Regions from separate parts of the Streptomyces sp. NPDC048420 genome, predicted to be linked through region 2. Evidence: riboswitches for the same ligand, from Rfam matches in the RefSeq annotation. Region 2 holds a riboswitch; each other region holds the start of a gene.

Region 1 (9,739 bases), on a different contig from region 2:
CGAACAGCCCCAGCAACCCCCGGTCCTCGTCGACCTGGAACCCCGCTCCCTCCAGCGCGGCCTTCGCGTCGTCGACGCTGTCGCCCGTGACGTCCGGGACCTCGATCATCTCGGGGCCCTTGGAGATCGTGAGCGTGACGGTGTCGCCCTCGGCCGCCTGACTGTCCGAATCGGGGCTCTGCAAGGCGACCTGTCCCGCGTCGTACTCGGAGTTGACCCGGACGGCGGCGACCTTCACCCTCAGCCCGGCCTCCGCGAGGTCGGCCCTCGCGTCGGCCAGATCCTCCCCGGTGACGTCCGGCACGTCGACCGGGGCGCCCTTGCTGACCGTGAGCGCGATCGCCGAGCCGGCCCGCAGTGTGGTGCCGCCCACGGGGTCCGTGCTGATCACCATGCCCTTCGGGACGTCGTCGCTGAACTCCCGGGTGACCATGCCGGGCTGGAGCCCCTCCGCCTTCAGCCGGGATCGCGCGTTGCTCAGTTCGTAGCCGTCCACGTCGGGCACCTTCACCGTCTGCGGGCCCCTGGAGACGGTGATCGACACGGAGTCGTTGTTCCGTATGCGGGCGCCCACCCCCGGGTCCGTGCTGATGACGGTGCCGCGCTTCACGGTGTCGCTGTAGGCGTACGTGACCTTGCCGGTCTCCAGACCGGCCTCGTCCAGCCGGTCCCGGGCCTGTGCCTCGGTCTTCGTCAGGAGGGCGGGGACCTGGGTGAACTGGCCGGAGTTGATGTACCAGACGCCCGCGCCGAGGCCGAGGGCCAGCAGGACCGCGGCGACGATCAGGAGCGGGCCGCGCCGGAGGCCGCCGGAGGAGCGGCCACGCCGGGACGGCGGGGGCGGGGGGCTCTCCAGGACGCTGGTGCGGTGGTACCCCGGCTCGGGCTCGTCCTCGTTGACCGGCAGCGGTCGCGGCACCGTCAGCGAGCGCGGGATCACGCTCGTACGGTTGTCCGCGCCCGCGTACTCCACGGAGAGCGCCTGCGGCGGCACCGCGTCCAGCTGGCCGTCACTCAGCCTGCCGCGCGCCTCACGGGTCTGCGCGAGCAGCGCCACGGCGTCGTACGGGCGCAGGTCCGGGGTGCGGGCGGTGGCCGACGCGACCAGCTCGTCCAGTTCGTACGGCAGTCCCGGGACCATGGCCGACGGGGGCGGAACGTCCTCGTGGAGGTGCTTGTAGAGGACGATCGCGGGGGAGTCGCCCTCGTGCGGCTGGCTGCCGGTCAGCATCTCGTACAGGACGACACCGCACGCGTACACGTCGACGCGGGCGTCGGCGGCGCCGGGCTGGTCGATCTGCTCGGGCGAGAGATAGGAGACCGTGCCGAGGACGGCTCCGGTGGTGCTCGTCACGGTGTTCACGGACCGCACCAGCCCGAAGTCGGCGACCTTGACCCGGCCGTCGTCCCCTATCAGGACGTTCTCCGGCTTCATGTCCCGGTGCACGAACCCGGCGCGGTGTGCGGCGCCGAGCGCGGCGAGGACCGGTTCCAGGATGTCCAGGGCGGCGCGCGGCTGCAGGGCGCCGCGCTCGCGCAGCACGTCACGCAGGGTGCAGCCGGCGACGTATTCCATGGCGAGATAGACGTACGATCCGTCGGTGCCCTGGTCGAAGACCTGCACGACGTGGGGGTGGGCGAGCCGGGCGACGGACTTGGCCTCCCGGATGAACCGCTCGACGAAGGCCCCGTCCGCCGCGAGCGCGGGGTGCATCACCTTGAGCGCGAGCACGCGGTCCAGACGGGTGTCCAGGGCCCGGTAGACCGTGGCCATCCCGCCGACCGCGATCCGCGCGTCCACGCGGTAGCGGCCGTCGAGCACCTGCCCGACCAGCGGGTCCTGAAGGGTCGTATCCACGCAGGCGAGTGTACGAGCCGCCGCTGACAGTCCATCCGGTTCGGCGGATTTGGCGGCGGTACTGCAGCTGACCTGTGACGGAGGTCGCACCTGGCCGTGTCTTAGGTCGAACGTGCGTTCAGAACGCTGGACGCTCCGGATCCAGTACGGCCCTGCCCTGCACCGGGGACGACGCCTCGGCGAAATGCCGCCGGGGGATGCGTCCCGCCCGGTATGCCAGCCGTCCCGCCTCCACCGCGTGCCGCATCGCGTGCGCCATCAGCTCCGGCTCCTGGGCCCGGGTCACCGCCGAGGCGAGCATCACACCCGCGCACCCCAGTTCCATCGCCAGCGCCGCGTCGGACGCCGTACCCGCCCCCGCGTCCAGGATCACCGGCACGCGCGCGTGCTCCACGATCAGCTGGAAGTTGTGCGGGTTGCGGATGCCGAGCCCGGAGCCGATCGGCGAGCCGAGCGGCATGATCGCGGCGCAGCCCACGTCCTCCAGCTTGCGGGCCAGTACGGGGTCGTCGTTGGTGTACGGCAGCACCGTGAAGCCTTCGTCGACCAGGGTCTCCGCCGCGTCCAGGAGTTCGATGGGGTCCGGCAGCAGGGTGCGCTCGTCGGCGATGACCTCCAGCTTGACCACCTCCGTACCGAGCGCCTCGCGCGCGAGGCGGGCCGTCAGGACGGCTTCCCCGGCGGTGAAGCAGCCGGCCGTGTTCGGCAGGACCTGGATGCCGAGCCTGGTGAGGACGGACAGCACGGAACCGTGCACCGAGGGGTTCACGCGCCGCATCGCGACCGTCGTCAGCTCGGTGCCGGAGGCGATCAGCGCCCGCTCCAGCACATCCAGGCTGGGCGCCCCGCCGGTGCCCATGATCAGCCGGGACGAGAACGACGTACCGCCGATGAGAAAGGGATCGTCGGCCATGGGTCAGCCTCCTTGGACGGCGGTGAGGACTTCCACGCGGTCTCCCTCGGCGAGGGACGTGGACGGCCACTGCGCGCGCGGGACGACGGTCTCGTTCAGCGCGGCGGCGACCCCGGAGGGCGCCGGGGTCAGCGCCCGCACCACGGTGTCGAGAGCCGTTCCGGGAGCGAACTCCCGCGGCTCCCCGTTGACGGAGATGTTCATGCCGGCTGCTCCACGCGCTGAAGGAAACGCCTCGGGGTGAACGGGCGGGCCACCTCCGGGAGTTCACCGGTGGTCAGGACGTGCGCCATGGCGTCCCCGGTGACCGGGGTCAGCAGGACGCCGTTGCGGTAGTGACCGGTGGCCAGCAGGAGTCCGGGCAGTTCCGTCGGACCGAGCAGCGGGGCGTTGTCCGGGGAGCCCGGGCGCAGTCCCGCGCGGGTCTCCGTGAGCGGCAGTTCGGTGATCCCGGGCACCAGCTCGTGCGCGTCCCGCAGCAGCTCGTACACCCCGCCCGCGGTGACCGTCGTGTCCCAGCCCAGCTCCTCGCTGGTCGCGCCGATCACCAGCTCGCCGTTCTCCCGGGGCACCAGGTAGACCTGGCTGCCGCGGACGACGGCCCGCACGGTGCGGTTCAGGAAGGGCGCGTGGCGCGGCGGCACGGTCAGACGCAGCACCTGACCCTTCACGGGCCGTACGGGAGGCAGGAGGGCCTCCGGGACCCCTTTCAGGCGGCCGCTGAGGCTTCCGGCGGCGAGCACCACCTGGCCCGCGCCCAGCTCCTCGCCGTCGGTCGTGGTGACCCCGGCGGCCCGGTCCCGTACGACCCGCAGGCGCTCGGCCCACACACGGTGGAAGACCACGCCCGCCCGCTCGCACGCGGCCAGCAACGCGCGCGTGAGGCGCCGCGGATCGATCTGGTGGTCGCCGTCCACCCGCAGCCCGCCCCGCACCCCCGGCGCGAGCATCGGCTCCAGGCGCCGGCACTCCCGCCCCGACAGCCACTCCGACTCAAGTCCCGACTGCCGCTGCAGCATGTGCAGTTCACGCAGATGCGCGCGGTCGTCGGCGTCCAGGGCGACGGCGAGCGTGCCGCATCGCCGGTAGCCGAGGTCGTGCCCGGTCAGGTCGCTGAGCTCGGCCGCGAAGTCCGGGTAGCGCTGGGCCGAGGCGAGGTTCAGGCCGAGCAGGGTCTGCTCGCCGTAGTGCAGTTCGGTGACCGCGGCCAGCATCCCGGCGGCCACCTGGGCGGCCCCGCCGCCCGGTTCGGGGTCCACGACGGCCGTGGTGAGACCGCGCTGCGCGGCCCGCCAGGCCGTGACCAGGCCGATGATGCCGCCCCCGACGACGAGGACGTCTGACGTACGTGAGGACATGGGCGTCCAGCCCCTCCCTTCGCCGGCATGACCCGGATCAGGTTCGTACGGTCGGAGGCCGCCCAGCCTCCCTCTCAGCCCGGTGCGTCCGGGCTCCCGCGAGTGCTCTACGTTGGCCACCCTAGCCCGACGCCCCAGGTCTCAGTAAGGGAGCCTCTCTCCGTGGCACGCTCGCTCGACGGTCTCGTCCTCGCCCCTGTCGCCGACCAGGCGCCGGGCCAGGTGGGCACCCGCACCCGGTTCACGTACCACGAGAAGGGCGGGGAGATCTGGGCCGAGTACGCGGGCGGCGACGTCGTACGCGGGCATCTGGTCGGCACGCGCGCGGGGGACCGTCTCGACTTCCGGTACGTGCAGCTCAAGCACGACGGGACGACGTCCTCCGGGCACTGTGTCTCGACGGTCGTGGAGCTCGCCGACGGCCGGGTGCGGCTCCAGGAGACGTGGGAGTGGGAGTCGCAGTCCGGTAGCGGGACGAGCGTTGTGGAGCAGGTCACGCCCCACGACTCCTGACTGACTCATTGTCAGCTGACTATGGTGATCAAATGAGCGAGCAGACGCGGGCGCAGCGGCGGGTGGTCGTGGTCGGCGCGGGCATGGCGGGGGTACAGACCGCGGTCGCCCTGCGCGAACAGGGCTTCAAGGGCACCGTGACGGTGATCGGCGCGGAACCCCACCAGCCGTACGACCGGCCGCCGCTGTCCAAGGCGGTCCTGCTCGGCAAGGCCGAGGGCTCCGCCTTCGACGTGGACTTCGAGGCCCTCGGCATCGAGCTGCTGCTCGGCCGCGAGGTGCTCGGGGTACGCCCTTCGGGGCATGAGCTGGACACGGCCGACGGTCCGGTGCCCTACGACGTCCTGGTCCTCGCCACCGGCGCCGAACCGATCCGGCTGCCCGGCACCGAGGGCGTGCCCGGCGTGCATCTGCTGCGCACTCTGGACGACGCCGAGCGGCTGCGGCCGGTGCTCTCCCGGCAGCACGACATCGTGGTCGTCGGCGCCGGCTGGATCGGCGCCGAGTTCGCCACCGCCGCGCGCGAGGCGGGCTGCGCGGTGACGGTCGTGGAGGCCGCCGACCGGCCGCTCGCGGGCGCGCTGCCCGCCGAGGTCGCCGCCCCGATGGCCGCCTGGTACGCCGATGCGGGCGCCACTCTGCGCACCCACGCGCGTGTGGCGCGTGTCGAGCCCGGCGAGGTCGTCCTCGACGACGGCTCCCGGGTGGCCGCGGGCGCCGTCGTGGTCGGCATCGGCGCCCGGCCCGCCACGGCCTGGCTCGCCGGTTCGGGCATCGAGCTCGGGGCACAGGGCGAGGTCGTCGCCGACGACCGGCTGCGCACCTCCGCGCCGGACGTGTACGCGGTCGGCGACTGCGCCTCCTTCCCCTCGGGGAGGTACGGCGAGCGACTCCTGGTCCACCACTGGGACAACGCCCTCCAGGGCCCGCGCACGGTGGCCGCGGACATCCTGGGCGAGACCCCCACGGTCTACGACCCGGTCCCGTACTTCTGGTCCGAGCAGTTCGGCCGCTTCGTCCAGTACGCGGGCCATCACGCGTCCGCCGACACGACCCTGTGGCGCGGCGAGCCGTCCGGACCCGCCTGGACGGTGTGCTGGCTCCGGGAGAACCGGCTGGTGGCCCTCCTGGCCGTGGGCCGCCCCCGCGACCTGGCCCAGGGCCGCCGCCTGATCGAGGCGGGCACGGAGATGGCCCCGGACCTGCTGACGGACCCGGCGAGGCCGCTGAAGGCGGCGACGGCGTAGGCGGGGTCGTCGGCGCGGGCGTGACCGGTGCCCGGCAGGCCATTGCCGGAGTCGAAGCTCCTCCCATCGGCCCCCGCCGGAGGCGCCCCGGCTTCCGACTGTCAGTGCGGGATGGCACGCTTAATCCCGTGACCGAGATTGACGCAAAAACCGATGCACTCGTTCCCGCCTGGCTCACCCTCCCCGACATCGCGGAGATGCTCGACGTCGAGGTGACGCGTGTGCGGCAGCTGGTCAAGGAGGGCCAGCTCATCGCCGTACGCCGTGGTGAGAACCGCGCGCTGCACGTCCCCGCCGCCTTCATCGACGGGGCCGAGCAGAAGGTCGTCAAGGGCCTCGCCGGGACCCTGACGCTCCTGAGGGACGACGGCTTCACCGACGAAGAGATGCTGGAGTGGCTCTTCACCCCCGACGAGAGCCTGCCCGGCACCCCCGCGCAGGCCCTGAGCGAGAATCGCGGCACGGAGGTGAAGCGCCGGGCCCAGGCGCTCGCCGTCTGAACCGAACAGCACCGGCGTACGGGCCGTGACCACCGGGGCCACGGCCACGGTCGAGCACGGCCCGTACGCCACCGGACCCGGGGGAGACTCACGCATGCCCGACACCGCCCGCACCCAGCTCGCCGATGCCCGCGTCTACCTCTGCACGGACGCCCGCAAGCGCCAGGGCGACCTCGCCGAGTTCCTGGACGCGGTCCTGGCCGGCGGCGTCGACATCGTGCAGCTGCGGGACAAGGGCATGGAGGCGGCCGAGGAACTGGAGCACCTGAAGGTATTCGCCGACGCCTGCGCCCAGCACGGCAAGCTCCTCGCGGTCAACGACCGGGCCGACGTGGCCCACGCGGCCGGGGCCGAGGTGCTGCACCTCGGCCAGGGCGACCTCCCTGTCCCCGCCGCCCGCGCGATCCTCGGCGACGACATCCTCATAGGCCGCTCCACGCACGCCGAGGAGGAGGCCGCCGCGGCCGCGGTCCAGGACGGCGTGGACTACTTCTGCACCGGCCCCTGCTGGCCGACCCCCACCAAGCCCGGTCGGCACGCCCCCGGCCTCGACCTGGTCCGGTACACAGCCGCCCTCGGCACCGACCGGCCCTGGTTCGCCATCGGCGGCATCGACCTCGGCAACCTCGACGAGGTCCTGGAGGCCGGCGCCCGCCGGGTCGTGGTCGTGCGGGCGATCACCGAGGCGGACGACCCGGGCGCGGCCGCCGCGGAGTTCGCGAAGCGGCTCCGGCACACGCTGTAACCGGTCCAGGTGTCCGAGGGGTGGACAACAAGTCGACAATCCGGGCAAATTTCCCTGATCCGGTTGGGTGGCCGCCGCCCCCTGACTAACCTTCCGGTATGGCCCTCGGAACCGCATCCACCAGGACTGACCGCGCGCGCACTGTGCGCGACATGCTCGCCACGGGCAAGATGACGTACTCCTTCGAGTTCTCGGCGCCCAAGACCCCCAAGGGCGAGCGGAATCTGTGGAGCGCGCTCCGGAGGGTCGAGGCGGTCGCTCCGGACTTCGTCTCCGTCACCTACGGCGCCGGCGGCTCCACCCGTGCGGGCACCGTCAAGGAGACCCAGCAGATCGTCGCGGACACCACCCTGACCCCGGTCGCCCACCTCACCGCGGTCAACCACTCCATCGCGGAACTGCGCAACATCATCGGCCAGTACGCCGACGCCGGGATCCGCAACATCCTGGCCGTGCGCGGCGACCCGCCCGGCGACCCCATGGCCGACTGGGTGGCCCACCCCCAAGGCCTGACCTACGCCGCCGAACTCGTCCGGCTCATCAAGGAGTCGGGCGACTTCTGTGTCGGTGTCGCCGCCTTCCCGGAGATGCACCCGCGCTCCGCCGACTGGGACAGCGACGTCACGCACTTCGTCGACAAGTGCCGCGCGGGCGCCGACTACGCCATCACCCAGATGTTCTTCCAGCCGGAGTCCTATCTGCGGCTGCGTGACCGAGTCGACGCCGCGAGCTGCGCGACGCCCGTCATCCCGGAGATCATGCCCGTGACCAGCGTGCGGATGCTGGAGCGGCTTCCGCAGCTCAGTAATGCGATCATCCCCTCCGCCCTGAAAGAGCGGATCCTCACAGCAAAGGACGATCCGGCCGCTGTACGCTCGATCGGAATCGAGTTCGCCACGGAGTTCTGCGCGCGGCTGCTGTCCGAGGGAGTGCCCGGACTGCACTTCATCACGCTCAACAACTCCACGGCATCGCTGGAAATCTACGAAAACCTGGGTCTGCACCATCCACCGCAGGCCTAGACCTGCCGCACGGACATACGACACACTGCGTAGCGGTCACTGGGAGAGGGGCGTACATGGGCTGGACGGTCCTCTACATCGCGTTCGGATTCGTCGCGCTGTGGCTGCTGGGCGAGGTGCTGCTGCAGTACAAGGCGCGGCTGCGCTGGCGGGTGCTCGCCTTCGTCGGCTTCCTCGGCGTGGTCCTCGGCGTGCTGATCTCGCAGGTCGTCGTCATCGGGCTCGGCGCGATCGCCTTCGCGGTCGGCCAGACCTACGTCACCCTGTCGTTCCGTCGTGGCTTCGAGCAGGGCTGGGCGGTCAACCCGCCGGCCGCGCTGGAGGGTCTGACCGGCGGCAAGAAGAGCCGTCGGGAACGCGGCCGCGAGGAGCCCTCCCTGGAGGTCACCGACCTGGAATCGGGTGACCCGGCGGCCTACGGCGACGAGGCCTCGTACGACCAGGGCCGCCCGGACACCGCCGGTTACGATCACGACGACTACGACCGCGACGACGTCTTCACCCCCGCGCGCTCCGCCGCCCCGACGGCCGCCGAGTCCACGGCGGTCTACGAGCCGCAGCCCATGCCCGAGGACACCGGCTCCTACGGCATATACAGCGATGCCACCTACGCCGGCGACCAGTCCTACGCGGCCGCGGGCCAGACCCAGGACCAGTACGCCACGGCGGCCGCCGACCAGTCGTACGGCTACGACGGCTACACCGGCTACGACCAGCAGCAGTACGGGTACGACCAGTCCGGGCAGCAGCAGTACGCCGCCTACTCGGACCCGTACATCGGCACCCAGACCTATGGCGCCGGGTCCTACGACACCTCCTACGGCGGCCAGCAGCAGTTCGTCCAGCAGGGCTACGGCCAAGACCAGTACGCCGGGTACGGCGAGACCCCGGCCGGCGGGGTGTGGGTGCCGCAGCAGCGCACCGACGAGTACGGCGCCGAACTCCCGCAGGAGCAGCAGTACTACCAGGACAACAGCGGCCAGGGGCAGCAGAACCAGGGCCAGGGGTACGACGAGCAGTACCGCTTCTGACCCGGAGCGGCTCCCTCACCTCACTGAGAGCCGCGGAACTCCGGCCCCTCCACGATCAGTCCGGCGACCAGCGCACCCGACATCCCGGCGTGGGGGAGCCCACCGCCGGGGTGCGACCAGCCTCCGGCCGTGAACAGGCCCGGTACAGCGGTGCTGTTGGACGGATGCAGGGTGCCTTCGCCGCCCGCCAGGGAGGGCGGGGGGACGGCGCCGCCCTCGGCCCCCGTCTCCCGCTCGGTGTGCACGGGTGTCCGCACCTCGCGCCACAGGATTCGCTCCCGCAGCCCCGGCATCGCGCGCTCGGCGGCGGTGACCATCTTCTCCGCGAAGGCGTCGGCGGCCCCGGGGGCCGTCCAGTCGTAGGCTGCTCCGGACGCCACCGTCGCCGTCAGCACCATGGACTCGTGCTCCTCGTCGGGGCGCAGAGCGGGGTCGTCCGGCCGGTCGATCCGCACGGTGGGCTCGGGCAGTTCCCCGTGTGCGAACTCGGACAGCTCGCCCTCCGGGTCGGGGCCGTACACCACCGTGCGGTGCACGGCGTCCGGCTCCCGT
Region 2 (9,739 bases):
TCCGGCCCCGACCTGCTGGGCGATGTGCTGATCAGGCTTCAGGTGGGCGGCGACCAGGCGCTGTTCCGCTCGTCCACGGCGCCGATCATCGCCTTCCTCGACCGCACCGACAAGCTGGTCCCGCTCGGGCAGGAGGCGGCGTTGGCCGACTTCGACACCCACCTCGACGAGGCGCTGGACCGGATCCTGGCGGAGGAGCAGAGCGCGGGCTGACGCGGTGGGGTAGCGAGGTGGCGGAACGCTTCGTCTTGGAGTGGGAGGGTGCAGGAACGCTTCTGCTGCGTGGCGGGTTACCGGGCGCGTGGACTGTGGAGCCGTAGGTGTGCCGGACCGAACGACCAGGTCCCGCGCAGATGGAGGCGCACGGATGCGGCGCGGGCCAGCGTGCCTGCAGGCCGTGCTTCCGTGCCGCGAGCCGGTTTCCTCTCGGAGCCGGGAGCCGACAGCCCTGGCCCGGCGACCTCTCTCAGCGCCTGCGCCGCCGACCCTTTCCGCCCCGGGCCGGAGCCGGTCGGTTGCCGGCTGTCCCCGCGCTCGCGCTCGTTGCCGGTACGGGCGCACCACCCGCCGCCGCCCCCGCTCCGGCCGTCTCCGTCCCCGGCCGGTCGGCAGAGACCACCAGCGCCGCGAGGACCGTGGTGACCGGAACCGAGGCGACCAGGCCGATCGAGCCGATCAGTGTGCGCACGATCTCCTCCGCCACCAACTCGCTGTTGGCGACCGTCCCCACGCTGGACTGGGCGATGGAGAAGAGCAGCAACAGCGGCAGCGCGGCGCCCGCGTAGGCGAGGACGAGCGTGTTGACCACGGACGCGATGTGGTCGCGGCCGATGCGGATACCCGCGCGGTACAGCCCGCGCCAGCCCATCGTCGGGTTGGCCTCGTGCAGCTCCCAGACCGCCGACGTCTGCGTGACCGTCACGTCGTCCAGGACACCGAGCGAGCCGATGATGACACCGGCGAGCAGCAGACCGCTCATGTCGATCGACGGGTACAGCCCGTGGATGAGCCCGGTGTTGTCGTCCGTGTTGCCGGTGAGCGCGGCCCAGCCGATGAACAGCGAGCCGAGGACGCCGATCAGCACCAGGGAGATCAGCGTGCCGAGTACCGCCACGGAGGTTCTGGCCGAGAGGCCGTGGCACATGTAGAGGGCGATCAGCATGATGGCGCTCGACCCGATCACCGCCACGAGCAGCGGGTTCGAGCCCTGCAGGATCGCCGGCAGGACGAAGAAGTTCAGCAGCAGGAAGCTGACGGCCAGTGCGACCAGTGCCATGACACCGCGCATCCGACCGACGACCACGACGGCGAGTGCGAAGATGCCGGCGAGCAGGCCCATCGGGAACCTGCGATTCACGTCGGTGACCGAGTACTGCAGGTCCTTGGGCGCCGAGGGCTCGTACGCGACCACGACCTTCTCGCCCTCGTGCAGCTGCCGCGACTGGTCCGGCTGCACGATCTCCGTGAAGGTACGGCCCTTGTCGTCGCCGGTGTCGACCCGGATCGTCGCCTTCTTGCAGGTGCCGTTCGCCTGCTGCTCGGCGGAGGAGCCCTCGGCAGTGGAGGTGTCCCCGGTCGGGGTCTCCCCGGAGGCGTTCACCGACTTGCAGCTGACGCTCACGACCTTGCTGACGGTGGCCTGCTGGGTCTGCCGGTCGAAGCCGACGCCGGTGCGTTCGTGCGCCGGAGCACCACCGGGCCAGAGCACGACGAGCCCCACCACGACGGCCGCGCCGAAGGGGATCAGGATCGCCGCGATGACCTTGCGAAGGTGCTTGGAGACGGGAGCCGCCGGGCCGTGGCTGTGGGAGTGACCGTGGCCACCACCACCTGATCCGTGGCCGCGGTCACGGCTGCCGCCACTGCCTGATCCGCGGTCGTGGCCGCCACCGCCGGAACCGTCGCCGGATTCATGGCCGTGGTCGTGACCGTCACCACCGCCCGATCCATGACCGTGCCCGTGCCCGTGCCCGTGCCCGTCGCCGGCGCCGTGCCCGTGCCCGTCGGAGCCTTGGCCGTGACCCCCGCCGACACCGGTCCCGTACTCGTGGCGGTGTCCGCCGTCGACCTCGTGCCCCCGGTCGCGCCCCTGCCCGTGCCCGAAGGCATCCCAGCCACCGGTATCAGACCCGCTGGTACGGCTGTCACCGCCGCCGGGCCTGCTTCTGGGCAGACCGCCTGGACCATGGCCCGAAGCAGTACCGGGGCCGTCGCCGGGGCCGCTTCCGTAGCCCGGGCGGCGCGGAGGCTCGGGAGGCGGGTACGGAGGCTGATGCGTCGTGTCCACCGACCGATCATCGCAAGAACGACAGGGGCCCTCTGTTCACCGCGCCCGAATTGCCGCTAGCGTGGTGGCACCTTTGTACACGCGGGAGCTCGGAGCACCGGGCTGAGAGGGCGCTGACCTCCGTCCCAGCGATGTTTCACGTGGAACGTCACGTCAAGCAAGTGACGTTCCCCACGAAACGTCGACAGACGGAAACCGCTGCGTCGACCGCCGAACCTGTTACCGGGTAATGCCGGCGTAGGGAGTAGGTCTCATGACCATCAAGGACGCGCGCACGCCTGCCTCCGAGCAGCACGTCGACCAGCTCGACGAGGAGGCCGGGAAGTCCATCGGCTGGCACAAGGCGTATGTCGAGGGCTCGCGCCCCGATCTGCGGGTGCCGGTCCGCCAGGTGCACCTCACCAACGGGAAGTCGGTCACGCTGTACGACACGTCGGGCCCGTACACCGATCCCCTCACCGAGACCGACGTCCGCCGGGGCCTCGTGCCGCTGAGGGAGAACTGGATCGTCGCCCGCGGGGACACCGAGGAGTACGCGGGACGTCCCGTGCGCCCCGAGGACGACGGGATCAAGCACACCGCACCGCGCGGTGGCCTGCGCAACCTCGACGCGGTGTTCCCGGGGCGGCCACGCCAACCGCGCCGCAGTCGTGACGGCAACGCGGTCACTCAGCTCGCGTACGCACGCCGTGGTGAGATCACACCGGAGATGGAGTACGTGGCCATCCGGGAGAACGTCGAGCCCGAGGTGGTCCGTGAGGAGATCGCCGCGGGCCGCGCGGTGCTGCCGGCGAACGTGAACCACCCGGAGATCGAGCCGATGATCATCGGCAAGCGGTTCCTGGTGAAGGTCAACGCCAACATCGGGAACTCGGCGGTCACCTCCTCCATCGAGGAGGAGGTCGAGAAGATGACCTGGGCGACCCGCTGGGGCGCCGACACGGTCATGGACCTGTCCACCGGCCGCAACATCCACACCACCCGTGAGTGGGTGCTGCGCAACTCCCCCGTCCCCATCGGCACGGTGCCGCTCTACCAGGCGCTGGAGAAGGTCGACGGCCGCGCCGAGGAGCTGACCTGGGAGATCTACAAGGACACGGTCCTCGAACAGGCCGAGCAGGGCGTGGACTACATGACGGTCCACGCGGGCGTGCGTCTGCCGTACGTCCCCCTGACGGCGAACCGCAAGACCGGCATCGTCTCGCGCGGCGGCTCGATCATGGCGGCCTGGTGCCTGGCGCACCACAAGGAGTCGTTCCTCTACGAGAACTTCGAGGAGCTCTGCGAGATCCTCGCCGCCTACGACGTCACGTACTCCCTCGGCGACGGTCTGCGGCCGGGGTCGATCGCGGACGCCAACGACGAGGCGCAGTTCGCGGAGTTGCGCACACTCGGGGAACTCAACACGATCGCCAAGCGTTTCAACGTACAGACCATGATCGAGGGCCCGGGACACGTCCCGATGCACAAGATCAAGGAGAACATCGACCTTCAGCAGGAGATCTGCGATGAAGCTCCGTTCTATACGCTCGGCCCGCTGACCACCGACGTCGCGCCGGCCTACGACCACATCACCTCCGGTATCGGCGCCGCGATGATCGCCTGGTGGGGCACGGCGATGCTCTGCTACGTCACGCCCAAGGAGCACCTGGGCCTGCCCAACCGGGACGACGTCAAGACCGGTGTCATCACCTACAAGATCGCCGCCCACGCGGCCGACCTCGCCAAGGGACACCCGGGCGCCCAGGAATGGGACGACGCTCTCTCCGACGCCCGCTTCGAGTTCCGCTGGGAGGACCAGTTCAACCTCGCCCTGGACCCGGACACGGCCCGCGAGTTCCACGACGAGACCCTCCCGGCCGAACCGGCCAAGACGGCCCACTTCTGCTCCATGTGTGGCCCGAAGTTCTGCTCGATGAAGATCAGCCAAAGCATCACAGAGCGGTTCGGCGGTACGGCTGCTGCGGGGGCGACGGCTGAGGAGGTCGCGGAGGGGATGTTGCAGAAGTCGAAGGAGTTCGCGGCTAGCGGCAATCGCGTGTACCTGCCGCTGGCGGACTGACGTCCGTCGATTGGCGCTGTCCCGGAGCGTGGGTGCCTTCGGGACAGCCACGGCGTGCGTTCGGGGATGAGATGAGGGGGGTGGCGGAGTCTTGATCGTTCTGAAGGCGACGTCCGAGGCGCAGTCGCTGGTGTGGGACGGCGATGATCTGGTCGACGTGGTGGGTGGTGGCCGCCGATGGGGTCCTGATGGCGTGGAGCAGCGTGCCACGGTGCGCCACGCGTTTCCCTTCGACCGAAGCGTCGTCTCCCTGTCCGGTCGCTACTCCGTTGTCTATGCCGAGCGTGGTACCAAGGCACTGCTGTTCGATGGTGATCGGCTCGTCCGTGAGCTGAACCGCAGCTACTACCAAGCTGATGCCTTCGACTATCCGGTGGCCCTCGGGGCGTTGCCGGACGGCCGTGAGGTTCTGGTCCACTGTCCGGAGGAGTACAACGTCCTCGAGATCGAGGATGCGGAGTCGGGAGAGCGGCTCACCAGTGGTGAACGTCATCCCAAGGACGTCTTCCACTCGCGGCTGGCGGTGAGCCCGGGCGGGACACACCTGCTGTCGGCCGGCTGGCTGTGGCATCCGTATGGGGTCGTCGAAGTCTTCGACCTGGCCAGTGCGTTGACCGACCCCGCTGTGCTCGATGGCCGTGGCGTGCTGCCCTTGGACCCGGGCATCGACGCGGAGGTCGTCTCGGCCTGCTGGCTCGATGGTGACCACCTGGCTGTGGCGACCGGGGAGGAGTTTCTCGACGACGAGGAGACGCCTGCCCTGGGCCCACGGCAGTTGGGCGTGTGGTCGCTCTCCGCAAGGCGGTGGATCCATCGCAGCAGAGTCGATTTCAACATCGGCACTCTGATAGCCCGGGGCGACACGGTCGTCTCGCTGTACGGGCATCCGCGGCTGATCGATGTCACGACGGGCGCCGTGGTGGCGGAATGGCCCACCGTGGAGGTATCCCGGAGAGAAGGCAGCTACGGGGTCACGCACATTCCGACGCCCGTTGCCGCCCTGCACCCGGATGGCACCCGCCTGGCCATAGCCCAGCCGGAGAGCATCGCGATCATCGCTCTTCCGGAAAGAAAGGAATCACAACTGCCCACTCAGGACTGAAGCTGCGCTCGATGATGAAGATCTGCCAGGACATCCGCCGTCGCCATGTGTATCTGCCGATCACCGACTGACGCAGGCGAATCGCCGACCGGCGCAGGCGACTTGTCGGCGGACGCAGGCGAACCGTACGCGGGTGGCCAGCGGCCGAGTCTTCGGCTTGCGCTCCCCATGGTGGGGGCGCAAGCCGAGGGGCTGTGCCGGGTGTCACTCCGGCTGGTGTTCCGGCCCCCCGAAGTCCGGGCTGGTGTAGTCCGGGCTGGTGAAACTCGGCCGGGCACCGGAGGCTCCGTCGTCCGGGCTGCTGAAGCCCGGGCGGTCGTAGCCGAGGCTGGGCATCCGGCTGGTCGGTGCGGGCGGTGCCGTGTGGTGCAGTGCGGCGGTGCCGGGGTCGGCCAGGGCCTCCTTGAGGAAGGGGAGGATGCCGCGTTCCAGCAGGGCTTCGCGCCAGGTGTCCCTGGCCCGTGCCACCTCCCCGCTGAGCCCGCCGTAGCCCGCGTCCGACGAGGGCCGGTTGCGCAGGGCGGTGAGCAGCAGGCCCACGGCGGCGACCAGGATCGCGGCCGCGGTCAGGGCGCCGAACACCCAACCGATGGTGATCATGGCGTGGGCGAACGCCGGCGGCGGGCTGAGCATCTGGAGGATGTAACCCACGAGCAGGAAGATCGCCGCTGCGATTCCGGCGAGGACAGGTGTGAGGACTGCGGCGACGGCGACGGCGCCCGCACCGGCGGTCTCAGCGACCTCTCCCATGGTGGTGGCGAGCCCCATCGCTCCCGTGCCCGACTCGGCGGGGCCGGGTTCGTGCACGGACGACAGGGTGGACGGCGCCGGACGGCGCTGTTCCTCGCGGACCTTCACGTAGTGCTGGTACTCGGTCGCCGCGGCCGCCGTGATGAGTGCGGTGGCGTTCAGCGCCATGGTGCGCAGCTGTTCGGGATTCAGCCGCTGTCCGACAGCGGCCAGTTCGGGACGGTGTGGTGCGGAGCGCAGCGCCTCATCGAGGATCCGCTCGTACTCCTGGCGGTCCTCGCTGTGCAGGTGCTGCGGAACGCTGTTCATGTGCATCCCCCGATGCTCCGTAGGGCTTGGGGCTCGCATGCCAACGAGCCGTCGGGCAGAAACGGAGGGGAGCCTGCTACGGATAAGCAGATGGTAGAGCGGCGACGGCACAGGGTGACAGGGGGTTTCCAGAAATTGCCCTCTGGCCTGCGCGGTCTCCGGTCAGTCCGTCATAGGGGAACGACTGCCCTGTGAACGTTCAGATATCCAGGGGCAGTTGCTGGACCAGCAGTTTTCCGGCCATGGTCACCCCACCGTCCATCGCGATGGCCAGTCCGTCGGCGTAGACATGCGGTCCCTCGACCACCGGACCTGATTCGTCCTCGCCGTCCTCGGAGCCCACTTCGCCGAGCAGATAGGGAATCGGGCTGTGCCCGTGAACGATGCGGGTGCCGCCGTACATGTCGAGCAGCGAGCGCACATGGTCGGCGCCGCCTTCGTCGCGGAAGGAGAAGCGCTTGGTGAACTTGCGGAACAGATCCCACACCTCGTCCGCGTCGTTGCGCGTGAGGGTCTCGCGGACGGTGTCGTTGACCGCCTCGATCGAGTCGCCGTAGTCGAGGTAGGCGGTGGTGTCGGAGTGCACGAGCAGATGCCCGTCGACCTCCTCGACGGCGTCAAGCCGTGACATCCACTGCAGGTGGTGGTCCTGGAGGCGGTCCATGTCGGTCTTCTGCCCGCCGTTGAGCAGCCAGGCCGCCTGGAAGGTGGCGGTGCCCGCGCCGGAGTTGACGGGGGTGTCGCCGAACCGCTTGGCGCCGATCAGCAGCAGTTCGTGGTTGCCCATGAGGGCCTTGCAGTAGCCGCCGGCCGCGGCGGCCTCCGCGGACAGGCGCATCACGAGGTCGATGACGCCGATGCCGTCGGGGCCGCGGTCGGTGAAGTCGCCGAGGAACCACAGCCGGGCGGTGCCCGCGCACCAGTTGCCCGCCGCGTCGACGAGGCCCTGCTCCTGGAGCGCGGCCGTCAGCTCGTCGAGATAGCCGTGGACGTCTCCGACGACGAACAGCGGACCGGGGCCGTCCTCCGGCTGCACCGAGGGGTCCGTGGCCGCCTGGAGTCCGTCACCGTGGTGGATGACGGGCAGGTCCTGCTCGGTGGGGGTGTACCCCTCCGGGTACGCCTCCTCATGCGCCGGCACGACGTCGCCGGGGTGCGTGCTGTGGCCGTAGGGACCGGTCTCGTTGACGTACGCGGGCACCCGGAAGTCGCGCAGCACCGCACCGCGCTCCACCTCGGGTCCCTGACCGGCCCCCTGAGTCATCAGACCCCTCCACCATCGCGCCGCATCTGCACCGCTTCGGACTGCCTGGTCGCAGCGGCCCGCGGTGTCGTGGGCCCATCATAGGAATGCGGATCGCGCCATGTGATGACCCAGGGGTGGTGAATCGAAGCAAGACTCCTGTTCACCGCGGCATTCGCCCCGATTGGGCCGGGCTTCGACCCCTGCCCGGCCGCCTTCCGCTACTCCTCCTCGGGCGACCGCGGCGGGCTGACCGTCGTGCGCGGGGCCCGCCGCTGGGACGAGGTGCGCACGATCAGCTCCGTCGGTATCACCTGCTCGACCGGTTGGTCCGATTCGACCCCCTCGATGGCATCGATGAGGAGCTGGATCACGGCCGTGCCGATGCGGCGCGGCTTCAGGGAGAGCGTGGTGACCGGCGGCTCGGTGCTGGCGTACACGGTGGACTCGCTGCAGCAGACGATCAGCAGGTCGTCGGGGACGCGCAGTCCGTAGCGGCGGGCGGCGGCGAGCAGGTCGGTGCCGTTGGGGTCGAACAGCCCGTAGACGGCGTCCGGTCGGTCGGGGCGGGCGAGCAGCCGGTCGGCGGCGACGGCGCCCGCGCACGGATCGTGCGCCGGGTAGGCCTCGTAGACCGGATCCTGGCCCACCCGCTCGCACCAGCGCAGATACGCGGTGGTGGACAGATGGGTGTAGGTGTCCGTCGTCGTCCCGGTCAGCAGGCCGATGCGGCGGGCGCCGGCGTCGGCCAGATGGTCGAGGATGCCGAGTACGGCGGCCTCGTGGTCGTTGTCGACCCAGGCGGTGACCGGGAGCGCGCCGGCCGGGCGGCCGTCGGAGACCACCGGTAAACCCTGCCGGACCAGCTCGCTGACGACCGGGTCCTGGTCGGACGGGTCGATGACCACGGTGCCGTCCAGGGCGACGTTCGACCACACGTCGTGGCGCGAGGTCGCGGGCAGGATGACGAGGGCGTAGCCGCGGGCGAGCGCGGCCGAGGTGGCGGCCCGCGCCATTTCGGCGAAGTACGCGAACTCGGTGAAGGTGAAAGGTTCATCCCCGTACGTCGTCACGGTCAGGCCGATGAGTCCCGACTTGCCGGTACGGAGGGTTCTGGCCGCGGCCGAGGGCCGGTAGCCCAGTCGGTCGGCGACCTCTCTGACGTGGCGGCGGGTGGCGTCCGGGAGCCTGCCCTTGCCGTTCAGGGCATCGGAGACGGTCGTGATGGAGACTCCGGCGGCGGCGGCCACGTCTCTGATGCCCGCCCGGCCCGGCCGACTTCCTCGACGTGAGGTTTCCGCGCGGCTCACCTGGTGCTTCCCTGCTGCTGTCATGGCGAGCCGATAGTAGGGCTCATGCGGTGGGGTAGGGCGGACGCATATGCACGCGTTGACAGGCACGTTTCTGCAAGGTCATCTAAGGTCAACTACCTGTGAAACAAAGTCAGTTAAACGATCCAATGGCACTACGTAACTTGTCGGCACGCATGGGCCTGCCAAGTCCCCGATGTTTCGAAGAGGTCTCAACTCACCTTCACGGGTGACGCGCGCCACGGCGCGAGCTACAGGCGCATAGATATATGTGACCGCGCCCCCCGATTCGCCTGACTTCGTACGGCGATGCCCGTGATGCCAGTGGGACTGATGAGGTTGGTTCTCACCTGTACGCAGCGGAGCCCAATCCTCATAAGGTGAGCAGTATTGAAAGCCGCTGCCAGAGTCGGTGGTCATGAGGAGGACTGCGGTGAGCGAGACGAGCCCCAAGCTGCGCGCCGAGCTGGAGGGTATTCCCACCTACAAGCCGGGCAAGCCGGCCGCGGCGGGCGGTCCGGTGGCCTACAAGCTGTCCTCCAACGAGAACCCGTATCCGCCGCTGCCGGGCGTCCTGGAGACGGTGTCGGCCGCGGTCTCCTCCTTCAACCGCTACCCGGACATGGCCTGCACGGGCCTGATGAACGAACTGTCCGAGCGCTTCGGCGTCCCGCTC
Region 3 (9,739 bases), on a different contig from region 2:
ACGGCGATGCTCGCCACCACCCCGGCCAGCAGCCCCCACTCCCCCGCCCCGCGCGGCCGCCGGGCGGTGCCGGACGCGTCCACGAGCCGCAGCGCGGTCTCCCGGCGCCGTACGGTCCACGCGTGCAGGGCGAGGACCGCGCCCACCGCGACGAACTGGATCAGCGTCAGCACGGCGGCCGTGGAGAGGTCGAAGATCTCGGAGGTCTGCCGGTAGATCTCCACTTCGAGGGTGGAGAAGGTCGGCCCGCCGAGGATCTGGACGACACCGAAGGAGGTGAAGGTGAACAGGAAGACCATCAGTGCGGCGGCGGCCACTGCGGGCGCGAGCGCGGGCAGGGTGACCGTGCGCCAGGCCTTCCACGGGGACGCGCCCAGCATCCGCGCGGCCTGCGACTGCCGGGGGTCCAGCTGCGCCCACAGCCCGCCCACCGTGCGTACGACGACCGCGTAGTTGAAGAAGACGTGCGCGAGCAGGATCGCCCACACGGTGGTGTCGAGCCGTACGCCCCACAGCTCGTCCAGCAGCCCACCGCGCCCGACGAGCGCCAGGAAGGCCGTACCGACGACGACCGTCGGCAGCACGAAGGGAACGGTCACCACGGCCCGCAGGACCTGCTTGCCCGGGAAGTCGAAGCGCGCGAAGACGTACGCACCGGGGAGCGCGACCAGCAGCGTGAGCGCGGTGGAGGCGAGCGCCTGCCAGGTGGTGAACCACAGGACGTGCCGGATGTCCGGCTGGGTCAGGACATCGAGGATCCGGCCGAACTGCCAGGTCCCGTCGGTGTCGAGGCCGCGCTTGACGATCGCGGCGACGGGATAGGCGAAGAAGACGGCGAAGAACGCGACGGGCACGGCCATGAGCCCGAGCCGCGCCGCGCTCCCCTTGCGCCGGGTGGCTACTTCAGTACGAGCGAGGTCCACGACTTGACCCAGTCGTCTCGGTGTTCGGCGATCTTCGCGGGATCCATGGTCTCGGGATCCTTGGCCTGCGGGCCGTACTCGGTGAACTCGGCGGGCACCGAAGCCCCCTGCACCACCGGATAGACGAACATGTTGAGCGGCATGTCCTGCTGGAACTCCTTGGTGAGCAGGAAGTCCAGGAACGCCTTGCCGCCCTTGCTGTTCTTGGCGTTGCTGAGCAGCCCGGCGTACTCGATCTGCCGGAAGCAGGTGCCGTCGGCGACCCCGGTGGGCGCGGTCGTCGGCTTCGGATCGGCGTAGATCACCTCGGCGGGCGGCGAGGAGGCGTACGACACGACGAGCGGCCGGTCCGCCTTGGCCTTCTTGCCGCCGGCCGAGCCGGAGAACTCCTCGTTGTAGGCCTGCTCCCAGCCGTCGACGACCTTGACGCCGTTGCCCTTGAGCTTCTTCCAGTAGCCCTGCCACCCGTCGTCGCCGTACTTCGCGGCGCTCCCGAGCAAGAACCCGAGCCCCGGCGAGGAGGTGGAGGCGTTCTCGGTGACGAGGAGGTTCTTGTACGCGGGCTTGATCAGATCGTCGTACGACGTCGGCGGCTGGACCTTGTGCTCCGTGAACCAGGCCTTGTCGTAGTTGACGCAGATGTCACCGGTGTCGATGGGCGTGACCTTGTCCCCGTCGACCCGGTACCCCGCCCTGATCCGGTCGGCGCCCTTCGCCTCGTACGACTGGAAGAGGCCGTTGTCGAGCGCGCGGGACAGCAGGGTGTTGTCGACGCCGAAGAAGACGTCGCCCTGGGGGTTGTCCTTGGTGAGGATGGCCTTGTTGACAGCCTGCCCGGCGTCGCCGTCCTCCAGGACCCTGACCTTGTAACCGGACTTCTTCTCGAAGTCGGCGAGGACGCTCTTGGAGACGGCCCACGAGTCGTGGCTGACGAGCGTGACGGTCTTGTCGGCGCTTTCGGAACCTTCCGAGCCGGAGGACGACGACCCGCACGCGGACAGCGTGACCAGGCCGAGGCCGACGACGGCAGCAAGGAACTTCTTGTTGTTCACGGTGATGACCGAACTTCCTACCCAGAATGACCTGGGCGAGGTTCAGAGGGTCTGCGGCCCGATGGCCGCACTCTCAGCGCTGTGGCGCTCCCCTGTCGGATATGAAGATGTACGTCCCTCAGACTACCGTTCGGTGGCCGCGAGCTGGCCGCAGGCCCCGTCGATCTCCTGACCACGGGTGTCCCGAACCGTCACCGGCACACCATGGGCGGCGATCGCCTCGACGAAGGCCTTCTCGTCCTCGGGCCGGGAGGCGGTCCACTTGGAGCCGGGGGTCGGGTTCAGCGGGATGAGGTTGACGTGGACGGGCTTGCCCCGGAGCAGCCGCCCGAGTCGGTCACCACGCCAGGCCTGGTCATTGATGTCCCGGATGAGGGCGTACTCGATGGACAGCCGACGCCCGCTCTTCTCGACGTAGTCGAACCCGGCGTCGAGGACCTCGCGCACCTTCCACCGCGTGTTCACGGGGACGAGGGTGTCGCGCAGTTCGTCGTCGGGGGCGTGCAGGGAGATCGCGAGCCGGCACTTGAAGCCCTCGTCGGCGAACCGGTGAATGGCGGGGACGAGCCCGACGGTCGACACGGTGATGCCCCGCTGCGAGAGCCCGAGCCCGTCAGGAGCGGGATCGGTGAGCGCACGGATGGAGCCGACGACCCGCTTGTAGTTGGCGAGCGGCTCACCCATCCCCATGAAGACGATGTTGGAGAGCCGCGCGGGCCCGCCCGGCACCTCCCCGTCCCGCAGCGCCCGCATCCCGTCGACGATCTGATGGACGATCTCGGCGGTGGACAGATTCCTGTCCAGCCCCGCCTGGCCGGTGGCACAGAAGGGACAGTTCATGCCACAGCCCGCCTGCGAGCTGATGCACATGGTCACCCGGTCCGGGTACCGCATGAGCACCGACTCGACGAGCGTCCCGTCGAACAGCCGCCACAGCGTCTTGCGCGTGGTCCCCTGGTCGGTCGACAGATGCCGTACGACGGTCATCAGCTCGGGAAGCAGCGCCTCCTGCAGCTTGCCGCGCGCCCCGGCCGGGATGTCCGTCCACTCCGCCGGATCGTGCGCGTACCGCGCGAAGTAGTGCTGCGAGAGCTGCTTGGCACGAAACGGCTTCTCCCCGATCTCAGCGACAGCCTCCTTACGCTCGGCGGGCGTGAGATCGGCAAGGTGCCGCGGCGGCTTCTTGGCTCCGCGGGGGGCGACGAAAGTGAGTTCTCCGGGCTTAGGCATGGCTGTACCAGTGTCGCAGATCCGAATGAGTGACCCTCACAGCGGCGACGGGCGGTCGCTGCGACGGCCCGCCTCAGCGGGTGCGAGCTCATCGCGGCCCTCTCCTGTAACCAATCGGAAGGTTTCCTACCGGTAACAATAACCGGATTCTTAAGTTCCAGACAACCAATGTTCAGACCCGGTTGTCTCGGTCTTTGATGAATAGCCAACCTGAGCCCGATGTCACGGTAATCGTCGGCGCATATCAAGCCATGCCCTATCTCGTTCGCTGTCTGGAATCGGTCGAGTCTCAGTCACTGGGCGCCGACCGAATGGAGATCGTCGCCGTCGACGACGGGTCGAGCGACGGCACGGGGGAATACCTGGAGGAATTCGCCGCCGCGTCGAAGGTGCCCACCAGGGTGGTGCGGCAGGCCAACTCCGGCGGCCCCAGCGGCCCGCGCAATGTCGGCCTGGAGCTGGCCCGCGGCCGCTATGTGTTCTTTCTGGACGCCGATGACCACCTCGGGGACGAAGCCCTGGAGCGGCTGGTCGCGATGGCCGACCGGGCCGGCACGGATGTGGTGCTCGGCAAGATGGAGGGCGTCAACCGCGGTGTCCCGAGGTCGATGTTCGGCCGCACCCTGGAGCACGCCGACGTCGCCACGTCGATGGTCATCTTCACGCTGAGCGCCCAGAAGCTGTTCCGGCGGGAACTGATCCAGCGGCTGGGACTCAGGTTCGACGAAACCCTCACCACCGGCGAGGACGCGCTCTTCACCATGGAGGCGTATCTGCGCGGCAACGGCGTGTCCGTCGTCGCCGACTACGTCTGCTACTACCTGGTCAACCGCGACGACGGCAACCATGCGACCCGCAGGGGCGACTACATGGCCCGCTTCGCCGCGATCCACGCGCTGATGGAACTGATCGCGAGACTCGTGCCGCCCGGCGCAAAGCGCGATCAGCTGATGGTCAGGCCCTTCACCGTCGGGCTCTTACAGCAATTCGGCCCGGCTCTGCTGAAACAGCCGGAAAGCGAGCAGCTGCACAGAATGGAACTGGCCGCTCCGATGGCGGCGTACTGGACCCGAGGCGTCTCTGACCGAATAAAGGTCGGCGAGCGGCTGATTCTCACCTGTGTCGCCACGGGCAAGCTGGATCCGTTGAAGAACATCCTGGAATTCGTCCGGGCCAAGACGGTGCCGGGAGTGGCCCGGCACGGCCGAACCGGTCGGCTGCACCTCGTCTATCCGCATTTCCGTGACCGGCTGGTGAGAATCCCAGATCACGCGTACGCGGTGACCGTACCGGACTGGTCTGGCACTCGGCGTGTCATGCCCTCGTCGAAGCCGCGCCCGTCGGCCGCCCGGCGGACGGCGCGGAAGGTCCGCAGACGCCTCCGGCGGATCCGCGCCCGCAGGTGATCCCTCCAGGGCATGTCCGAAGACGCCCGCGTCGGCGGACGTCGCGGGTCCACACCGAACCGCCGGTTCAGCCCGCTCCCCGTCCGCAACCGACGCGGCCCCCGCCCTGAACAGGACGGGGGCCGGAAAACCGCACTTGCGACGTCAGCCGGACCCCACGAACAGCACCAGCAGCAGCCACACCACCGGAGCCGTCGGCAGCAACGAGTCCAGGCGGTCCATGATGCCGCCGTGACCCGGCAGCAGTGTGCCCATGTCCTTGATGCCGAGGTCCCGCTTGATCATCGACTCGCCGAGGTCACCCAGCGTCGCACTGGCCGCGACCGCGATGCCCAGGAGCAGACCCTGCCACCACTCGCCGTCGTCGATCAGGAACTCCATGCACAGCGCGCCCGCCACCATCGCGAACGCCACCGCTCCGACCAGGCCCTCACGGGTCTTGCCGGGGCTGATGCGCGGCGCGAGCTTGTGGGTGCCGAAGCGCCAGCCGACGGCGTACGCGCCGGTGTCGCTCACCACGGTCAGCAGAAGGAACATGAGGACCCGGGCCGCCCCGTCCTCGGCCGTCAGCATCATCGCGACGAACGTGGCCAGGAACGGGACGTAGAACGCGGCGAAGACACCTGCCGTGACGTCCTTGAGGTAGCCCTCCGGCGGTTCCGTCATCCGCCAGACGAGGACCGCGAGCGCCGTGAGCGCCATGGCGGCCCAGGCCCCCTCGGCGCCCCGGACGTACCCGGCGACGACCATCGCGGCCCCGCCGAGCGCCAGCGGCACGAGCGGCGCCTTGATGCCCTTGCGCTCCTGAAGCCTGCCGGTCAGCTCCCACAGACCCACGACGACGGCGACCACTATCACGCCGACGAACACGGCCTTGACGAAAAACAGCGAGGCCACGATCACCGCGCCGAGCCCGACCCCGACCCCTATGGCCGCACCCAGGTCCCGCCCCGCGCTCTTCTTCTGCGGCGCGGGTGCCGGCTGCGAGGCGTCGGGCATGGGCTCCGGATTCTGCGTCTGCGGCGCCGCCACCTGGGGCTGCGCCGAGCTGGTCTGGTCTCGGAACGTATCGTCCCGGAGCAAGGGACCGCTCAGCCGAGCGGCCCCCCGTTCGTCATCCTGGTCGTCGCCGTATCGGGGTACGGCGGGTCCGTCGGGCACGATGGGCATGGGGCGAGTGTGCTGCGCGTCATGCGCATCGTACGCGGGGCCCGCCGGGGCAGCCCCCTGGACAGGCCCCTGGTCGGACGGCCCCCAGTACCCGGCGTGTGGCGGAGTCGCCCAGGAAGAGTCGTTCATCAGACCTCGAGCAGCTCCGCTTCCTTGTGCTTCAGGAGCTCGTCCACCTGGGCGACGTACTTGTGCGTCGCGTCGTCGAGCTCCTTCTCCGCACGGCGGCCCTCGTCCTCGCCGACCTCGCCGTCCTTGACGAGCTTGTCGATCGCGTCCTTGGCCTTGCGGCGGACCGAGCGGATGGACACGCGCGAGTCCTCGGCCTTGGCCTTGGCGACCTTGATGTAGTCGCGGCGGCGCTCCTCGGTGAGCTCGGGGAACACCACGCGGATGATGTTGCCGTCGTTGCTCGGGTTGACTCCCAGGTCGGAGTCGCGGATCGCCTGTTCGATGTTGCGCAGCGCGGTCTTGTCGAACGGGGTCACCACGGCCATGCGCGGCTCCGGCACGGAGAACGAAGCCAGCTGGTTGATCGGCGTCGGCGCGCCGTAGTAGTCGGCCACGATCTTGTTGAACATCGCCGGGTGCGCACGCCCGGTGCGGATCGCGGCGAAGTCCTCCTTGGCGACCACGACGGCCTTCTCCATCTTCTCCTCGGCCTCGAGGAGGGTCTCTTCGATCACCACTTGCTCCTGCGTGTCTTGAGTAGGCCCGGCTGCTGTTCCGTATGCGTGGGGCGGCGGCCGGCTGCGTCGCGTCTTCTTCCTGCACGGTTCCCGACCGGCAGGACATTGTCCATCCCCCGGTCAGGGACCGGGGACATCTGCGTTCAGTCCCGGCTGTCCTGGTCACCCACAAGCGTGCCGATCTTCTCACCCTTGACGGCGCGCGCGATATTGCCCTCCGCCAGGAGCTCGAACACCAGGATCGGGAGCTTGTTGTCACGGCACAGCGTCACCGCCGTGGCGTCGGCGACCTTCAGGTCGCGGGTGATGACCTCGCCGTATCCGAGGGCGTCGAACTTGACCGCGTCGGGGTTGGTCTTCGGGTCGGAGTCGTAGACCCCGTCCACACCGTTCTTCCCCATGAGAAGCGCCTCGGCGTCGATCTCCAGGGCGCGCTGCGCGGCGGTGGTGTCGGTGGAGAAGTACGGCATGCCCATACCGGCGCCGAAGATGACCACACGGCCCTTCTCCAGGTGGCGCACGGCGCGCAGCGGGATGTAGGGCTCGGCGACCTGGCCCATGGTGATGGCGGTCTGCACCCGGCTGTCGATGCCCTCCTTCTCCAGGAAGTCCTGGAGGGCGAGGCAGTTCATCACGGTGCCGAGCATGCCCATGTAGTCCGAGCGGGCCCGGTCCATGCCGCGCTGCTGGAGTTCGGCACCTCGGAAGAAGTTGCCGCCGCCGATGACGACGGCGATCTCGGCGCCGTCCCGGACGACGGCGGCGATCTCACGGGCGATCTTGTGCACCACGTCGGGGTCCACCCCCAGGCCCCCGCCACCGGCGAACGCCTCTCCGGACAGCTTCAGCAGAAACCGGCCGCGTACTTTGCCGTCGTCGCTCTTCTGGGGCTTCGTGGTCATGGCGTTCTCGCTTCTTTCACGTGTCACACATACGAAGAAGGCCATTGCCGGTGGGAACTGGTTCGCATCCCATGCGCGGCAATGGCCTCCTCGTCAGATCTGCTGCCCGTCACGCACGCGTGCGTGACGGCGTACGCGGACTGCCCCCGACCCTATCGGGGTCGGGACCGTGTCGCGGTACGGACTCAGATGCCGACCTTGATGCGCGTGAAGCGCTTCAGGGTGACACCGGCCTCGTCCAGAACCTTCTGGACCGACTTCTTGTTGTCGAGCGCGTACGGCTGACCGAGCAGCGTGGCGTCCTTGAAGAAGCCGTTGAGGCGACCCTCGACGATCTTCGGCAGGGCGGCCTCGGGCTTGCCCTCGGCGCGGGTGGTCTCCTCGGCGACGCGACGCTCGGACTCGACGACCTCGGCCGGCACGTCCTCCTTGGAGAGGTACTTCGGCGCGAAGGCGGCGATGTGCTGCGCGACACCGCGGGCGACCTCGGCGTTCGGCTTGTCCAGCTCGACGAGGACACCGATCTGCGGGGGCAGGTCGGGCATCGTGCGGTGCATGTACGCGGTCACGAAGCCGTCGGCGAACTGCGCGAAGCGGTCCAGGACGATCTTCTCGCCGAGGTTGGCGTTGGCCTCGTCCACGAACGCCTGGACGGTCTTGCCGGCCTCGATCTCGGAGGCGAGCAGGGCCTCCAGGTCGGCCGGGGAGGTCGCGGCGACGTGCTCGGCGATCTGGTTGGCGACGGACTGGAACTTCTCGCCCTTGGCGACGAAGTCCGTCTCGCACTTCAGCTCGACCAGGACACCGGAGGAGTTGTCGTCGGCGATGATCGAGACCACGGCGCCGTTCTCGGCGGAGCGGCCCTCACGCTTGGCGACGCCCTTCTGGCCTCGGATACGGAGCGCCTCGACAGCCTTCTCGACGTCGCCCTCGGCCTCGTCCAGCGCCTTCTTGCAGTCCATCATGCCGGCGCCCGTGAGCTCACGGAGCTTCTTGACGTCGGCGGCGGTGTAGTTCGCCATGAGTCTGTGAATCTTTCTCGAAGTCTGGAAGATCGAAGATCTACGGGGTCTACGGCCCCCATCTAGCCCGGGGCCGCCGACTCTCCGCTGACCTACGGGTGAACGGCGGGAGCGGAGTTGATGCCCCCGCTCCCGCCGTCACCCCTGACGCTGACGGGTCAGGCCTGCTCGGCGTCCGCGGCCGGAGCGGCCTCGGTGGCCTCAGCGGCCGGAGCCTCGGCAGCCGGGGCCTCAGCGGCGGGAGCCTCGGCGGCCTCCGCGGCCGGAGCAGCCTCGGCGGGAGCCTCCTCAGCCTTCTTCTCGCCGCCCTCGAGCAGGTCGCGCTCCCACTCGGCGAGCGGCTCGCCCGCGGCCTTCTCGCCCTTGTCACCGGTGGCGACGCGCGAGCGGCTGATGAGGCCCTCGGCGACGGCGTCGGCGATCACACGGGTGAGCAGGGTGACGGAGCGGATCGCGTCGTCGTTGCCCGGGATCTTGTAGTCGACCTCGTCGGGGTCGCAGTTGGTGTCGAGGATGGCGACGACCGGGATGTTGAGCTTCCGGGCCTCGCCGACCGCGATGTGCTCCTTCTTGGTGTCCACGATCCAGACGGCGCTGGGCACCTTGGACATCTCGCGGATACCACCGAGGGTCTTCTCCAGCTTGGCCTTCTCGCGCGAGAGCACGAGAAGCTCCTTCTTGGTCAGACCCGACGCGGCGACGTCCTCGAAGTCGATCTGCTCGAGCTCCTTGAGGCGCTGCAGACGCTTGTAGACGGTCGAGAAGTTGGTGAGCATGCCGCCCAGCCAGCGCTGGTTGACGTAGGGCATGCCGACGCGGGTGGCCTGCTCGGCGATGGCCTCCTGCGCCTGCTTCTTCGTGCCGACGAACATGACCGTGCCGCCGTGGGCGACGGTCTCCTTGACGAACTCGTAGGCGCGGTCGATGTACGACAGCGACTGGAGCAGGTCGATGATGTAGATGCCGTTGCGCTCCGTGAAGATGAAGCGCTTCATCTTCGGGTTCCAACGACGGGTCTGGTGACCGAAGTGGACGCCGCTTTCCAGCAGCTCCCGCATCGTGACGACGGCCATGGCCGTTCTCCTTGGTGTTCTCGGTTGTACCGCGGGTGCCGGTGGGCACTCGCGCCTGACGCCCGCGACGCGCCTTGCCACAAAGGACCGAGAGGCGCTGACACCGACCGCTTGGCGGCGTGGTGTCGGGGCGTGCGAAGTCGACCCGGTGACCCGGATCGCCAGAAGAAGTGTACGGGACCCGGGAGGCACCGGGTGACGCCGCTGTCCACAACCCGGAAGTAGTCCACAGGTCCCGGCCATGATCGGTGCGGGTGCGGGACGGTTTCCGC

The links. Region 2 has a riboswitch for thiamine pyrophosphate ahead of thiC (phosphomethylpyrimidine synthase ThiC). Riboswitches for the same ligand answer to the same signal wherever they lie in the genome.
Region 1: linked by a shared signal. The riboswitch ahead of thiO (glycine oxidase ThiO) and the one ahead of thiC (phosphomethylpyrimidine synthase ThiC) in region 2 are both predicted to bind thiamine pyrophosphate.
Region 3: linked by a shared signal. The riboswitch ahead of AB0D34_RS20205 (thiamine ABC transporter substrate-binding protein) and the one ahead of thiC (phosphomethylpyrimidine synthase ThiC) in region 2 are both predicted to bind thiamine pyrophosphate.

Annotation. Positions count from the first base shown of each region.
Region 1 covers NZ_JBEZKG010000008.1:206,783-216,521, forward strand. Annotated here, with positions in the region: gene pknB (Stk1 family PASTA domain-containing Ser/Thr kinase) at 1-1,858, opposite strand, end outside; gene AB0D34_RS16390 (thiazole synthase) at 1,977-2,771, opposite strand; gene thiS (sulfur carrier protein ThiS) at 2,775-2,975, opposite strand; gene thiO (glycine oxidase ThiO) at 2,972-4,129, opposite strand; TPP riboswitch at 4,127-4,239, opposite strand; gene AB0D34_RS16405 (hypothetical protein) at 4,292-4,642, shown strand; gene AB0D34_RS16410 (FAD-dependent oxidoreductase) at 4,675-5,889, shown strand; gene AB0D34_RS16415 (Rv2175c family DNA-binding protein) at 6,018-6,389, shown strand; gene thiE (thiamine phosphate synthase) at 6,484-7,134, shown strand; gene metF (methylenetetrahydrofolate reductase [NAD(P)H]) at 7,233-8,156, shown strand; gene AB0D34_RS16430 (hypothetical protein) at 8,213-9,187, shown strand; gene AB0D34_RS16435 (NAD(P)/FAD-dependent oxidoreductase) at 9,208-9,739, opposite strand, start outside.
Region 2 covers NZ_JBEZKG010000002.1:291,267-301,005, forward strand. Annotated here, with positions in the region: gene AB0D34_RS04060 (SsgA family sporulation/cell division regulator) at 1-213, shown strand, start outside; gene AB0D34_RS04065 (YibE/F family protein) at 467-2,287, opposite strand; TPP riboswitch at 2,359-2,548, shown strand; gene thiC (phosphomethylpyrimidine synthase ThiC) at 2,541-4,349, shown strand; gene AB0D34_RS04075 (hypothetical protein) at 4,441-5,451, shown strand; gene AB0D34_RS04080 (hypothetical protein) at 5,656-6,516, opposite strand; gene AB0D34_RS04085 (metallophosphoesterase) at 6,710-7,774, opposite strand; gene AB0D34_RS04090 (LacI family DNA-binding transcriptional regulator) at 7,975-9,087, opposite strand; gene hisC (histidinol-phosphate transaminase) at 9,497-9,739, shown strand, end outside.
Region 3 covers NZ_JBEZKG010000010.1:207,164-216,902, forward strand. Annotated here, with positions in the region: gene AB0D34_RS20200 (iron ABC transporter permease) at 1-860, opposite strand, end outside; gene AB0D34_RS20205 (thiamine ABC transporter substrate-binding protein) at 899-1,975, opposite strand; TPP riboswitch at 1,972-2,079, opposite strand; gene rlmN (23S rRNA (adenine(2503)-C(2))-methyltransferase RlmN) at 2,099-3,205, opposite strand; gene AB0D34_RS20215 (glycosyltransferase family A protein) at 3,403-4,611, shown strand; gene AB0D34_RS20220 (phosphatidate cytidylyltransferase) at 4,756-5,910, opposite strand; gene frr (ribosome recycling factor) at 5,910-6,467, opposite strand; gene pyrH (UMP kinase) at 6,614-7,372, opposite strand; gene tsf (translation elongation factor Ts) at 7,558-8,394, opposite strand; gene rpsB (30S ribosomal protein S2) at 8,553-9,467, opposite strand.